One region of the Streptomyces sp. NPDC007905 genome, then DNA from elsewhere that is predicted to be linked to it. Evidence: riboswitches for the same ligand, from Rfam matches in the RefSeq annotation. Region 1 holds a riboswitch; each other region holds the start of a gene.

Region 1 (4,157 bases):
CGAGGCCGTCGAGGACGCCGACGTCCCCGAGGACCCGGAATCGGAGGCCACGGTAGAGGCCGGTAACGACAACGAGGAGACGGCCAAGTGACCGAGCTCGCCACGATGGACTTCCACCCCCAGCCGCAGCCGGGTGCGGCCAAGCCCTGGGCGTTCCCGGCCCCCGAACGCGACACGCTGGACAACGGCCTGACCGTTCTGCGCTGCCACCGTCCCGGTCAGCAGGTCGTCGCCGTAGAGGTGCTGCTGGACGCGCCCCTGGAGACCGAACCGGCCGGCCTGGACGGCGTCGCCACGATCATGGCGCGGGCCTTCTCCGAGGGCACCGACAAGCACTCGGCGGAGGAGTTCGCCGCCGAGCTGGAGCGGGCCGGCGCCACGCTCGACGCGCACGCCGACCACCCCGGCGTCCGCCTCAGCCTGGAGGTCCCGGCCTCTCGCCTGGCCAAGGGCCTCGGTCTGCTCGCCGACGCCCTGCGCGCGCCCGCCTTCGCCGAGAGCGAGGTCGAGCGGCTGGTCCGCAACCGCCTGGACGAGATCCCGCACGAGCTGGCCAACCCCTCCCGCCGGGCCGCGAAGGAACTCTCCAAGGAGCTGTTCCCGGAGACCTCGCGCATGTCGCGCCCGCGCCAGGGCACGGAGGAGACGGTCGAGAAGATCGACGCGGAGGCCGTACGCGCCTTCTACGACCGCCATGTCCGGCCCGCCACGGCCACCGTGGTCGTGGTCGGCGACCTCGCCGGCACCGAGCTGGACGCGCTGCTCACCGACACCCTCGGCGCATGGTCCGGCACGCCGGGTCAGCCGCGGCCCGTGCCGCCGGTGACCGCCGACGACACCGGTCGCGTCGTCATCGTCGACCGGCCCGGCGCCGTCCAGACGCAGCTGCTGATCGGCCGGATCGGCCCCGACCGGCACGACCGCGTGTGGGCCGCCCAGGTGCTCGGCACGTACTGCCTCGGCGGCACCCTCACCTCCCGCCTGGACCGCGTCCTGCGCGAGGAGAAGGGCTACACGTACGGCGTGCGCGCCTTCGGGCAGGTCCTCAGGTCCGCGCCGGAGGGCACCGGTGCCGCGATGCTCGCCATCAGCGGCTCCGTGGACACCCCGAACACCGGTCCCGCGCTGCAGGACCTGTGGACGGTGCTGCGCACGCTCGCGGCGGAGGGCCTGACCGACGCCGAGCGCGATGTCGCCGTGCAGAACCTCGTCGGGGTGGCGCCGCTGAAGTACGAGACCGCGGCGGCCGTCGCGAGCACCCTGGCGGACCAGGTCGAGCAACACCTGCCGGACGACTTCCAGGCGACGCTCTATCAGCAGCTCGCCGCCACCGGCACCGTGGAGGCCACCGCCGCGGTCATCAACGCCTTCCCGGTGGACCGGCTGGTGACCGTGCTCGTCGGTGACGCGGCCCAGATCAAGGCGCCGGTCGAGGCGCTCGGCATCGGCGAAGTCACCGTCGTGGCGGCCGAGTAGGAGCGAAGCCGCGCACGCGCGCGTGGGGCCCTGGCGACCGACGGGTCGTCAGGACCCTTCGCAGTTGCCGTGCGGAGCCCCCTCCAGATGTCCGAATTGGGGCAGACGTTGCCTGTCTGGCCTGTGGGATGCGCTACAAAAGCCCGGATCCGTTTGGGAATCGAAAGTCGCTCACCGTAGCGTCTTCGAGGCTGTTCGTCAGGCAGTGCGCCGCGCCCGCGGCACCGGACAGTCATCGCCGAGTCCCCGTACGGCGCGAGCCAGGGGAGCCGGGGACCCAACCACAGTCCCTGGGGTGAATCGGACGCCCGCGCGTGAGCGAGGGGGTCCGTAGGAGACCTTCCTGCTCCGAACCCGTCAGCTAACCCGGTAGGCGAGAGGGAAGGAAAGGACCAGCCACTTCATGGCGTTCATGTGCGCCACCGGGAAGCACCGCAAGCCCGGCCGGGTCAAGCGCACCACGGCTCAGGCGGCCGGCATCGCGGCCCTCACCACCACCGGTGTCATCGGCACCCTCGCGGCCACCCCCGCGCTCGCCGCGGAGAACTCCGTCGAGCAGACCGGTCTCACCCCTGTGATCACCGTGAGCGACGACGTCGCCGAGCAGATCGACGAGCAGGCCGCCGCCCAGAAGCAGGCCGCCGACCGGAAGGCGGCCGAGGAGGCCGCGGTCAAGGCGGCCGCCGAGCGGGCCGAGAAGGAGCGTGAGGCCAAGGTGCGCGCCGCCCGCGCGGCCGAGCGCAAGCGCCTGAACGCCTTCGTCGCCCCGATCGTGCACTCGTACGTCTCCACGGGCTACAAGACCGGCGGCTCCCTGTGGTCCTCCGGTTCCCACACCGGCATCGACTTCCACGCGGCGAGCGGCACGCCCGTCCACGCGGTCGGCTCCGGCACGGTCGTCTCGACCGGCTGGGGCGGCGCGTACGGCAACCAGATCGTGATCCGGATGGCCGACGGCATGTACACCCAGTACGGCCACCTGTCGTCCATCGGCGTCACCGTGGGCCAGAAGGTCACCCCGGGCCTCCAGATCGGCCTGTCCGGCGCGACGGGCAATGTCACCGGGCCGCATCTGCACTTCGAGGCCCGTACGACCCCCGAGTACGGGTCGGACGTCGACCCGGTCACCTATCTGCGCAAGCACGGCGTGGACGTCTGACCCTCCACCGCACGGCATCCCGAAGCCCCGGCTCACCAGCCGGGGCTTTCGCCGTTTTTCGCCCTGCCCGCCGCATCCGCTGTCCAAAAAATATCCATGGATTCAGGCCTGCCGTCGGAAATTCCGGCTCATTGGAATAGAGTCACGGAACACACGTCCATCGTCGACGTTTCACGGGGATTAAGACGGAGGTCGGTCATGCGTATTCCGGCGCACTCGGTGTGCACGGCGATCCGGGACGACATCGTGGCCGGTGTCTACGAGCGCGGCAGCCGCCTCACCGAGGAAGTCCTGGCCCGCCGCTACGGCGTCTCGCGTGTCCCCGTCCGCGAGGCCCTGCGCACCCTGGAGGCGGAGGGCTTCGTGGTGACCCGGCGGCACGCGGGCGCGTGCGTGGCCGAGCCGACCGAGCAGGAGGCAGCCGACCTGCTGGAGATGCGCATGCTCCTGGAGCCGCTCGGCGCCTCCCGGGCCGCCCAGCGGCGCACCGAGGCCCATCTGAAGGTGCTGCGGGGACTGGTCCGGCTGGGCCAGGAACGGGCGAGACGGGGCAGCAGCGAGGATCTGCGCTCGCTGGGCGGCTGGTTCCACGAGACGCTCGCGCAGGCCTCCGGCAGCCACTCACTGACCTCGATGCTGACCCAGCTGCGGCACAAGATCGCCTGGATGTACGCGGTCGAGGCATCGCCGAATCCGGTGGAGTCCTGGGCCGAGCACGGCGCCATCGTGGACGCGGTGGCGCGCGGCGACGGGGAGCGTGCACGGGCGATCACGGCGCTGCACTGCGAGCGCTCGACGACCGCGCACCGGCTGCGGTTCGCCTCGGGAGGCGACCGGACGGAGCGTGTGAGGAACTCGCAACACGCCGTAAACATGTCGGGCCTGCGGCATTAACACGGGCGCCGTATACAAAGAAGTGATATTCGGTGGACGTGAATTCCCGCTGCCCTTTTTCTGGCGTGCCATCACAATTCACCGTCGCGTGCCATCCCGTGCCCGGATGAATTCATCCGTGCCCGCCGTGAATTCCTCCGGCGGCTGCCGAAAACGCGGAAGCCGCGTCACCCGCAAAGGATGACGCGGCCTCCCGGTACCGCTCAGACGGTCTCGGGGAGCTCTTCGAGGCCCTCGGAGACCAGCTTGGCCAGACGGTCCAGGGCGGCATCGGCGCCCTCGGCGTCGGAGGCGAGGACGATCTCCTCGCCGCCCTGGGCGCCCAGGCCCAGGACGGCCAGCATGGAGGCCGCGTTGACGGGGTTGCCCCCGGCCTTGGCGATCGTCACCGGGACGCCTGCGGCCGTGGCGGCTCGGACGAAGATGGAGGCGGGGCGGGCATGGAGGCCCTCGGCCCAGCCGACGTTGACGCGGCGCTCAGCCATGTGTTGCTGCCCTTCGGTGTTCAGAGTTGTCTAGACCAGTTTCCCATATCGTGAAGCGTGCCCGGAGCGGTCCTTCGTCCCGCTCCGGCGTGTCGTCGGACCGCGGCCTCGGTCCGACTTCCGTCCTCCACAGACTGCCTCGC
Region 2 (4,157 bases), on a different contig from region 1:
AGCAGCCGGCCGGCGCAGTACCAGCGGGCCTCGCCGCGGTCCCTGTGAACCTTCTCGCGCTCGTACTGGTTCTCGGTGTTGTAGCCGACGGCCACGTACGGGCGGAGGTCGTCGTCGTCCACCCGCCGGATACGGAAGGAGAGAGTGTAGATCTCCGGCTTCAGCTCCTTGGGGGAGCGCTCGATGACGCCCGTCGCCGCCTTCGGAAGATGGGCCGAAGATTCTCCGTGCCGGTCTGTCACACCATCCGCCCCCGCTCCGTCAGTGCAGTGCGAGCAACCCGACGCGCACCACGGCCACTGGAGGCAGCACCAGGCAGGCGCGGATGACCAACCCGGCGTACGTCCTTCCGGCCGCCCTGAAGGGCATCGGCACGATCTTCCAGGGGATCGGCGGGGGCGGACTGCCGCAGGAGCTGGCCGAGATCGTCGGGCTGCGGGCCAGCCAGATCAACGGGCGCAGCGCCTGTGTGTACGGCCACACGGTGAACCTGCGCAAGGCCGGTGCGAGCGAGGAGCGGATCGCCGGCGTCGTGGCCTGGCGTGAGGCGCCCTGCTTCACTCGGGCCGAGCGTGCGGCGCTGCAGCTGACCGAGCGGGTCACGCGGCTGGCCGACCTCTCCGAGGAGCCGGTGCCGGACGCGCTGTGGGACGAGGTGGCCGGCCACTTCGACGAGAAGCAGCTCTCCGCGCTGATCCTCACCATCTCGCTCACCAACATGTTCAACCGCATCAATGCCACCATCAGGGAGCCCGCGGGCACCACTTGGGGCTGAGCAGCACACAAGTCCGGGAACATCGCGGTGAGTCGGCGGGGCGCGCTGTCCGTATTCTCTGATCATGGCCGCACCCCCCGCACACGCACTGATCGCCACCGACCTGGACGGGACGCTGCTGCGCGGCGACGACACCGTCTCCGACCGGTCGCTCGCCGCGCTCGAGCGGGTGGCGCGGGCCGGCGCCCGGCACCTGGTGGTGACGGGCCGCCCGGCGCCCCGGGTACGGCCGCTCCTGGACGCGCTCGGCTGCACGGGGCTAGCGGTGTGCGGGCAGGGCGCGCAGGTCTACGACGCCGGCGCCGACCGCCTGCTGTGGTCGGTCCGGCTGGACCGGGAACTGGCCGAGACCGCGCTCGGCAAGATCGAGGCCGAGGTGGGCCAGGTCTATGCGGCCGTCGACCAGGACGGCGTGGACGGGCTGACGCTGATCGAACCGGGGTATCTGATGCCGCACCCCACTCTGCCCGCGGTGCGGGTCGGCCGGCGGGACGATCTGTGGTGCGAGCCGATCAGCAAGGTGTTGCTGCGCCACCACACGCTGTCCGACGACGAGTTGGCGGCGATCGCGCGCTCGGCGGTGGGCTCGCTGGCGACGGTCACGATGTCGGGGCCGGGGACGGTGGAACTCCAGCCCTGCGGTGTCACCAAGGCGACGGGGCTGGCGCTGGCCGCCGACCATCTGGGGATCGCCGCCGAACGGGCCCTCGCCTTCGGTGACATGCCCAACGACATCCCCATGTTCGACTGGGCCGGACGCGGTGTCGCCATGGCCAACGCCCACCCCGAACTCAAGGCGGTCGCCGACGAGGTCACACAGTCGAACGAGGACGACGGCATCGCCGTCGTCCTCGAAAGACTGTTCCCGACAGACTGACCGGGATATCAGTAGTGGCCTGCCACCGGTAGCGATCAGTAGGCGCCGAAGACGTTGTCGATCGACCCGTAGCGCGCGGCCGCGTAGTTGCAGGCGGCCGTGATGTTCGCGACCGGGTCGTAGATGTTGTAGGACGTTCCGGCCACGTGGTAGGCCTTGAACGTCGGGTCGATGACCTGGAGCAGGCCCTTGGACGGGATGCCCTTGGCCGCGTTGGAGTCCCAGAGGTTGATGGCCAGCGGGTTGCCCGACGACTCACGGATGACGTTGCGGTAGATGCCGTTGTACGTCCCCGGGATTCCCTTCTGGGCCATGATCGCGAGCGACTCGCGGATCCAGCCGTCGAGGTTGTTCGGGTAGCCGGCAAGGGTGGTGGAGGGCGTGGTGGCCGTGGGGGTGGCGGCGGAGGCGCCGGTCGCGCCGATGAGCGGAAGCGCGAGTACGGCGGCGCCGGTGCCGGCGACGGCGAGCGTGCGGATGAGGCGGTTGGTGCGGACGCGGCGGGGCTGAGCGGCAGCAGGCATGGCGAAATTCCTCTCCGTCGCCTGCGAGGTGAGCTGTCGGGTTCGGGCGGGGAGGTGCCCGGCCGTGCCTCTGGTGGGAGGCACGGCTTCACCCCTAGCCGTACCGGCACGACGTGTGTCGTGCCGGGACAGCGGCTTACCTGGGTCCCCCGCTCCTGCCGTACGAATGAGTTCGTCGATGGGTGGTGTCAGACGCGGCAGGATTCGGCGTTCGCCTGACAGGGCGGGAAGCTATGCGAGAGCACATGTCCGGAACAAGTATGGGATTCACACAAAGACCCCGTTGACCTTGATCTGTGCCATATGGGGTGCTTGATCCTTTGCGGTTGCCAACCCTCAACTGGCTGACGTGGCAAGGGGGAACCGGTGGTGGGGCGATCAGCCGGGTACATGGGTATGCGTGACCCAATTCACGAAATAGCAAAGTGTACCAAACCGGACATGGGGGATTCGGGAGTTTTGTCGGTCGTGGCGCAAAAGGAGTAATCCGCCCACCGTCCAGTTCGCGACAAACCGGACTAGTTCCTGTTAAGTCAATAGATGTCCATCCTTATCGGATCATCAAAAACATACCGGCCGTGATCCGATACCGCCGGGCTGGACCGGTGGGCGCTATCGGTGATCGAAACAGGACCGGATACGCTGACTTGAGTGAGGGCAGCGACCTATCGACAAACCGTGTAATCGCCACCAGACACCAGCAGACAGGAGACCCCTCGTGACCGTCGTCGGGCCGTTCGGGCTGAGCGTGCGGGACCAGGCTCTGGAAGCCGATGTCCAGGCCGGATTGGCGGCTGTCGAGGAAGGCTTGCTCGAAGCCACCAAGAGCGAGGTCCCGTTCATCACGGAGGCCGCGCAACACCTCGTACGAGCCGGTGGGAAGCGGTTCCGGCCGCTGCTCGTGATGCTCGCGGCACAGTTCGGCGACCCGTACGCGCCAGGCGTCGTGCCGTCGGCCGTCGTCGTGGAGCTGACCCACCTCGCCACGCTGTACCACGACGACGTCATGGACGAGGCGTCCGTGCGGCGCGGCGTGGACAGCGCCAACACCCGCTGGGGCAACTCCGTCGCGGTCCTCACCGGCGACTTCCTCTTCGCCCGCGCCTCCCAGATCCTCGCCGACCTCGGCCCCGAGGCGGTCCGGGTGCAGGCCCTCGCGTTCGAGCGGCTGGTCACCGGGCAGATCCTGGAGACGGCGGGCCCCTCGGACGGGCGGGACCCGGTCGAGCACTACCTGGACGTGCTCGGAGGCAAGACGGGCTCCCTGGTGGCCGTGTCGTGCCGGTTCGGCGCGATGATGTCCGGGGCCGACGAGACGGTCGTCGACGTGCTCACCCAGTACGGCGAACGGCTCGGGGTCGCCTTCCAGCTCGCGGACGACGTCCTGGACATCGCCTCCGACTCGCGCGAGTCCGGCAAGACCCCGGGGACCGACCTGCGCGAGGGCATCCCGACGCTGCCCGTCCTGCGGCTGCGCGAGCGGGCCGCCCGGCTGGGGCTGCCCGAGGACGTCGCGCTGTGCGCGCTGCTGGACTCCGACCTCACCGACGACGCCCGGCACGCCGAGGCGCTCGCCGGGCTCCGTGCGCACCCCGCGCTGGAGCAGGCCCGCCGGGACACCGTCCGGTACGCGGAGGAGGCGCGCTCCGCGCTGGCCCCGCTGCCGGAGTGCGACTCCAAGGCGGCGCTGATCGAGCTGTGCGACGCGGTGGTGCACCGGGCCGGCTGAGGCCCCGTACTCGGCGCGAGGGCGGTGTCTCCCGCCCGACCCCTACGGGTCGGGGGAGGTGCCGCCCCTGTGTGTCATACCGCAGGCGTACACGGAGTTGGCTCCGAGGTCTGACGCTTCCTCACGGCCGATTTGGTCAGATGGAAACCACGGAAATCACCACTCCTCACCGATTCGGGTGAGAATGGCGGCTCAGGTGGACCAGTGTGGGGACAGCCGCCGCCGACGACGGAGGTAAGGCACAGATGGCAC
Region 3 (4,157 bases), on a different contig from region 1:
CGGGGCAGTCGTACACCACACCCGTCTTCGCGGGCCTGTGGAGCGACGGCGGCTTCGGTGGGGCCAGCCGCACCTGGCACGCCTACCAGCGGGCGTACGTCATCCCGGACGCGGACCGGGACCGGCCGGTGCTGTTCAACTCCTGGGAGGCGACCAACTTCGACATCTCCGAGCAGCAGCAGACCGCCCTCGCCCGGCGGGCCGCCGCGATCGGCGTCGAGCTGTTCGTGGTGGACGACGGCTGGTTCGGCGCCCGCACCAGCGACCGGGCCGGTCTCGGCGACTGGACGCCCAACCCCGACCGCTTCCCGCACGGCCTCAAGCCCCTCGCGGACCAGGTGCACGGCCTCGGCATGCAGTTCGGCATCTGGGTCGAGCCCGAGATGGTCAACCCCGACAGCGAGCTCTACCGCGCCCACCCCGACTGGGTGCAGCACCAACCGGGGCGAAAGCGGACGGAACTGCGCAACCAGCTCGTCCTCAACCTCGCTCGCGAGGACGTTCAGGAATACCTCTGGAGGCAGCTGGACACCCTCCTGTCCAGCGCCCCGATCGACTACGTGAAGTGGGACTTCAACCGCTGCTTCACCGACGCCGGCTGGCCCGGGGAGCCGTACCCGCAGCGCCTGTGGGTCGACCACGTCCGCGCCCTGTACGCCCTGCTGGACCGGCTGCGCACCGCCCACCCCCAGGTCGCCTTCGAGTCCTGCTCGGGTGGCGGCGGCCGGATCGACCTCGGCGTGCTCAGCCGCACCGACCAGGTGTGGACCTCCGACAACACCGACCCGCTCGACCGGCTCGCCATCCAGCACGGCTTCAGCCAGATCCACCCCGCGCGGGTCATGGCCGCCTGGGTCACCGACAGCCCGAACACCCAGCTCAACGGGCGGGTCAGCCCGTTGCGGTTCCGCTTCGTCAGCTCGATGGCCGGGGTGCTCGGCGTCGGCGGCGACCTCACCGAGTGGACCGAGGAGGAGCTGTCCGAGGCCCGGCAGTGGGTGGAGCTCTACAAGGAGATCCGTCCGGTCGTCCAGCGCGGCGAGCTGTACCGGCTGCGGCCCCCGACGGGTGGCCTGAGCGCCGTCCAGTACGTGCTCGGGGGTGAGACCGCGGTCCTCGTCTGCCTCCAGGCGCAGAGCTACGGTGAGCCGGTGCCGGCGCTGCGGCTGCGCGGACTCGACCCGGCAGAAGCGTACGAATGCCGCGAAACGGGCGAGGTCCACCGGGGAGCGGTCCTGCTGCACCACGGTCTGCGCACCGGACTGAAGGGTGACCTGGATGCGAAAGTTATCCGGCTGCGCCGTATCTGAGGCTTCTGACCGAATTGCAGCCTTCATTGCAACTCGCTCTGGAATAGCACGGCATGGGGAGGCGGTGCGTGAGGAGCGTCATATTCGTGACCGTGTGTCGCGCGTCATGTGCACGTAATTCCCGTGGCGGCGGGGGTAATTGAAAGGGTGCAGGATTCGGGTATTCACGGAGGGTGACCGTACATTCCCGAATTCGATCAGCTGGAGCACTCACGCCGGGAAACTGCTGCTTGTCCGGGTGCGTCTCGCTCGCTTACGTTCGCCACCAATCCGGACGGAACGCCGAATCCTGCCGCCGCCCGGAGTCCCCACACACTTGACCCGTGTTCGGCAGGAGCGGGGGACCCACCAGGTATGACTGCCTGTCCCGGTCTCCGGGGCACAGGCTCGGGGTGCAGCCGCGCGTGGCGGCCGGGCAGCTCCAGCCCGAACCCGACAGCTCACCTCGCAGGCGCCGGAGAGGAACGAGCCATGCCCGCGAAGGGTAAGCACCGACGCCCGAAGACCCGGCGTCTCACCCGCTCGATCGCCGTCGCCGGGACCGGCGGTGCCGCATTGGCCCTGCCGCTCGTCGCAGCCGCCGGAGCGCACGCCGCCACCACGCAGTCCGTTGCCGGTAAGGCCGCGCAGTCCCTTCCGGCCGTGGACAAGACGGCTGAGAAGAAGGCCACCGCGCAGTCGAACGCGGGCGTGCGCAGCTACACGGTGAAATCCGGTGACTGCCTGGCGGCGATCGCCGACGAGCAGAACGTCAGCGGCGGCTGGCACCGGCTCTACGAGGACAACCGGCAGGCCGTCGGCGCCGACCCGTCGCTGATCCACCCGGGTCTGAAGCTGTCCCTCGGCGCGAAGGCGGCGACGACGCACACCGAGTCCGCCGAGCCCTCGCGGGCCTCCCGGAAGCCGCAGGCGACCCCGTCGGCCCCGGCGACCACCGCGACCGCGGCGGCGCAGACCCCCGCCCCCTCCACCGGCTACACCCTCCCGGTCACCGGCGCCACCATCGGCACCGGCTACCACGTGGCAGGCAGCATGTGGTCCAGCGGCTACCACACCGGCGTCGACTTCGTCGTGCCGACCGGCACCCCCGTCAAGGCCGTTGCCGCCGGCACCGTCGTCTCCGCCGGGTGGGGCGGCGCGTACGGCAACCAGGTCGTCATCAAGCTGAACGACGGCTACTACGCCCAGTACGGCCACCTCTCCCAGCTCTCCGTCTCGGCCGGCCAGACCGTGACCGAGGGCGGCCGGCTCGGTCTGTCCGGTGCCACCGGCAACGTGACCGGACCGCACCTGCACTTCGAGATCCGCACCACGCCCGACTACGGGTCGGACATCGACCCGGTCGGCTACCTCCGCTCGCACGGCGTCGCCGTCGGCTGACGACCACGCCGTAAACCTCTTGCCTGACACGCCGCCGACGGCCGGACCCCGATCCCCGGGTCCGGCCGTCGGCGTGTCGGGCCGGCTGGCGTATTCCCGGCCGAGGGTGTTGGGGAAGTGGCTTATCTCACCGTCCGTCAACCCTGAATTACGGTCGCGTAGGTCACATCCGAAGGTGAATCATGGTCCGACGTGGCAGACGATTCGAAGAATGACAGCAGATCAGTGATCGGGTCGTACGTGGCGGTGGGGGACAGCTTCACCGAGGGCGTCGGCGACCCCGGCCCCGACGGGGCCTTCGTGGGCTGGGCCGACCGGTTCGCGGTACTGCTCGCCGACCGGCGGCCCGAGGGCGACTTCGCGTACACGAACCTGGCGGTGCGTGGAAAGCTGCTCGACCAGATCGTGGCCGACCAGGTCCCCAAGGCCGTCGAAATGGCCCCGGACCTCGTCTCCTTCTGCGCGGGCGGCAACGACATCATCCGGCCCGGCACCGACCCGGACGAGGTGGCCGAGCGCTTCGAGCGCGCCGTGGCCCGGCTCACCGGGGCCGCGGGCTCGGTCCTGGTGACGACCGGCTTCGACACCCGTGGCGTTCCCCTGCTCAAGCACCTGCGCGGCAAGATCGCCACCTACAACGGGCACGTCCGCGCCATCGCCGACCGGTACGGCTGTCCCGTGCTCGACCTGTGGTCCCTGAAGTCCGTCCAGGACCGCAGGGCCTGGGACCACGACCGGCTGCACCTCTCACCCGAGGGCCACACGCGCGTGGCGCTGCGCGCCGGCCAGGCCCTCGGCCTGGACGTCCCGGCCGACCCGGAGCAGCCCTGGCCGCCGCTCCCGCCCCGGGGCACCCTGGAGGTCCGCCGCGACGACGTCCACTGGGCCCGCGAGTACCTCGTCCCGTGGATCGGCCGCCGGCTGCGCGGCGAGTCCTCCGGCGACCATGTGACGGCCAAGGGCACGCTGTCCCCGGACGACATCAAGCTGTGGATCGCGTCGGTGGCGTGAGGACCGCCATGGCCCCGTACCGCGAACCCGGCGGTGCGGGGCAGGCTCACGGGAGCGCCCCGGCAGGACGGCTCAGCGCACCCGCTCGGTCAACGCCTCCCGCGGCAGCCCGAGTTCCCGGGCCAGGGCGTCGTCCACCCACTGCTGGGCCCGGGACCGCGGCACCGCGCCCGGGTACGACGTCAGCTGCACCGCGAGCCCGTCGAGGAGCGCGGTGAGCCGCAGAGCCGCCCCCGCCGGGTCGGCGCACTCGAACTCGCCCGCTGCCACGCCCTCGGCGACGACCTCGGCGATCGCCGCCTTCCACTGTTTGTCCAAATCCCGGGTGACCTCGCGGAGAGCGGGTTCGCGCAGGGCCACCGCCCAGCCCTCGATCCACAGCCGCCAGCCCTTGGCCTGGCCCGTGGGCGCGTACCAGCGCACCGCCGCCCGCAGCCGGCGCAACGCCGAGGTGCG

Evidence for each region. Region 1 has a riboswitch for cyclic di-AMP ahead of ACFZDC_RS08200 (peptidoglycan DD-metalloendopeptidase family protein). Riboswitches for the same ligand answer to the same signal wherever they lie in the genome.
Region 2: it holds a riboswitch for cyclic di-AMP, as region 1 does, so the genes downstream of both, ACFZDC_RS25820 (transglycosylase SLT domain-containing protein) here and ACFZDC_RS08200 (peptidoglycan DD-metalloendopeptidase family protein) in region 1, are expected to answer to the same signal.
Region 3: it holds a riboswitch for cyclic di-AMP, as region 1 does, so the genes downstream of both, ACFZDC_RS38965 (peptidoglycan DD-metalloendopeptidase family protein) here and ACFZDC_RS08200 (peptidoglycan DD-metalloendopeptidase family protein) in region 1, are expected to answer to the same signal.

The regions. Positions count from the first base shown of each region.
Region 1 is NZ_JBIBKS010000003.1:400,291-404,447, reverse strand. Features, by position in the region: gene ACFZDC_RS08210 (insulinase family protein) at 1-91, shown strand, start outside; gene ACFZDC_RS08205 (insulinase family protein) at 88-1,476, shown strand; cyclic di-AMP (ydaO/yuaA leader) riboswitch at 1,703-1,867, shown strand; gene ACFZDC_RS08200 (peptidoglycan DD-metalloendopeptidase family protein) at 1,880-2,635, shown strand; gene ACFZDC_RS08195 (FCD domain-containing protein) at 2,834-3,529, shown strand; gene ACFZDC_RS08190 (HPr family phosphocarrier protein) at 3,733-4,014, opposite strand.
Region 2 is NZ_JBIBKS010000015.1:87,609-91,765, reverse strand. Features, by position in the region: gene ACFZDC_RS25835 (hypothetical protein) at 1-242, opposite strand, end outside; gene ACFZDC_RS25830 (carboxymuconolactone decarboxylase family protein) at 326-775, shown strand; gene ACFZDC_RS25825 (Cof-type HAD-IIB family hydrolase) at 840-1,652, shown strand; gene ACFZDC_RS25820 (transglycosylase SLT domain-containing protein) at 1,688-2,176, opposite strand; cyclic di-AMP (ydaO/yuaA leader) riboswitch at 2,182-2,396, opposite strand; gene ACFZDC_RS25815 (polyprenyl synthetase family protein) at 2,895-3,905, shown strand; gene ACFZDC_RS25810 (outer membrane lipoprotein carrier protein LolA) at 4,151-4,157, shown strand, end outside.
Region 3 is NZ_JBIBKS010000038.1:47,438-51,594, reverse strand. Features, by position in the region: gene ACFZDC_RS38970 (alpha-galactosidase) at 1-1,310, shown strand, start outside; cyclic di-AMP (ydaO/yuaA leader) riboswitch at 1,614-1,779, shown strand; gene ACFZDC_RS38965 (peptidoglycan DD-metalloendopeptidase family protein) at 1,782-2,690, shown strand; gene ACFZDC_RS38960 (GDSL-type esterase/lipase family protein) at 2,916-3,701, shown strand; gene ACFZDC_RS38955 (TetR family transcriptional regulator C-terminal domain-containing protein) at 3,774-4,157, opposite strand, start outside.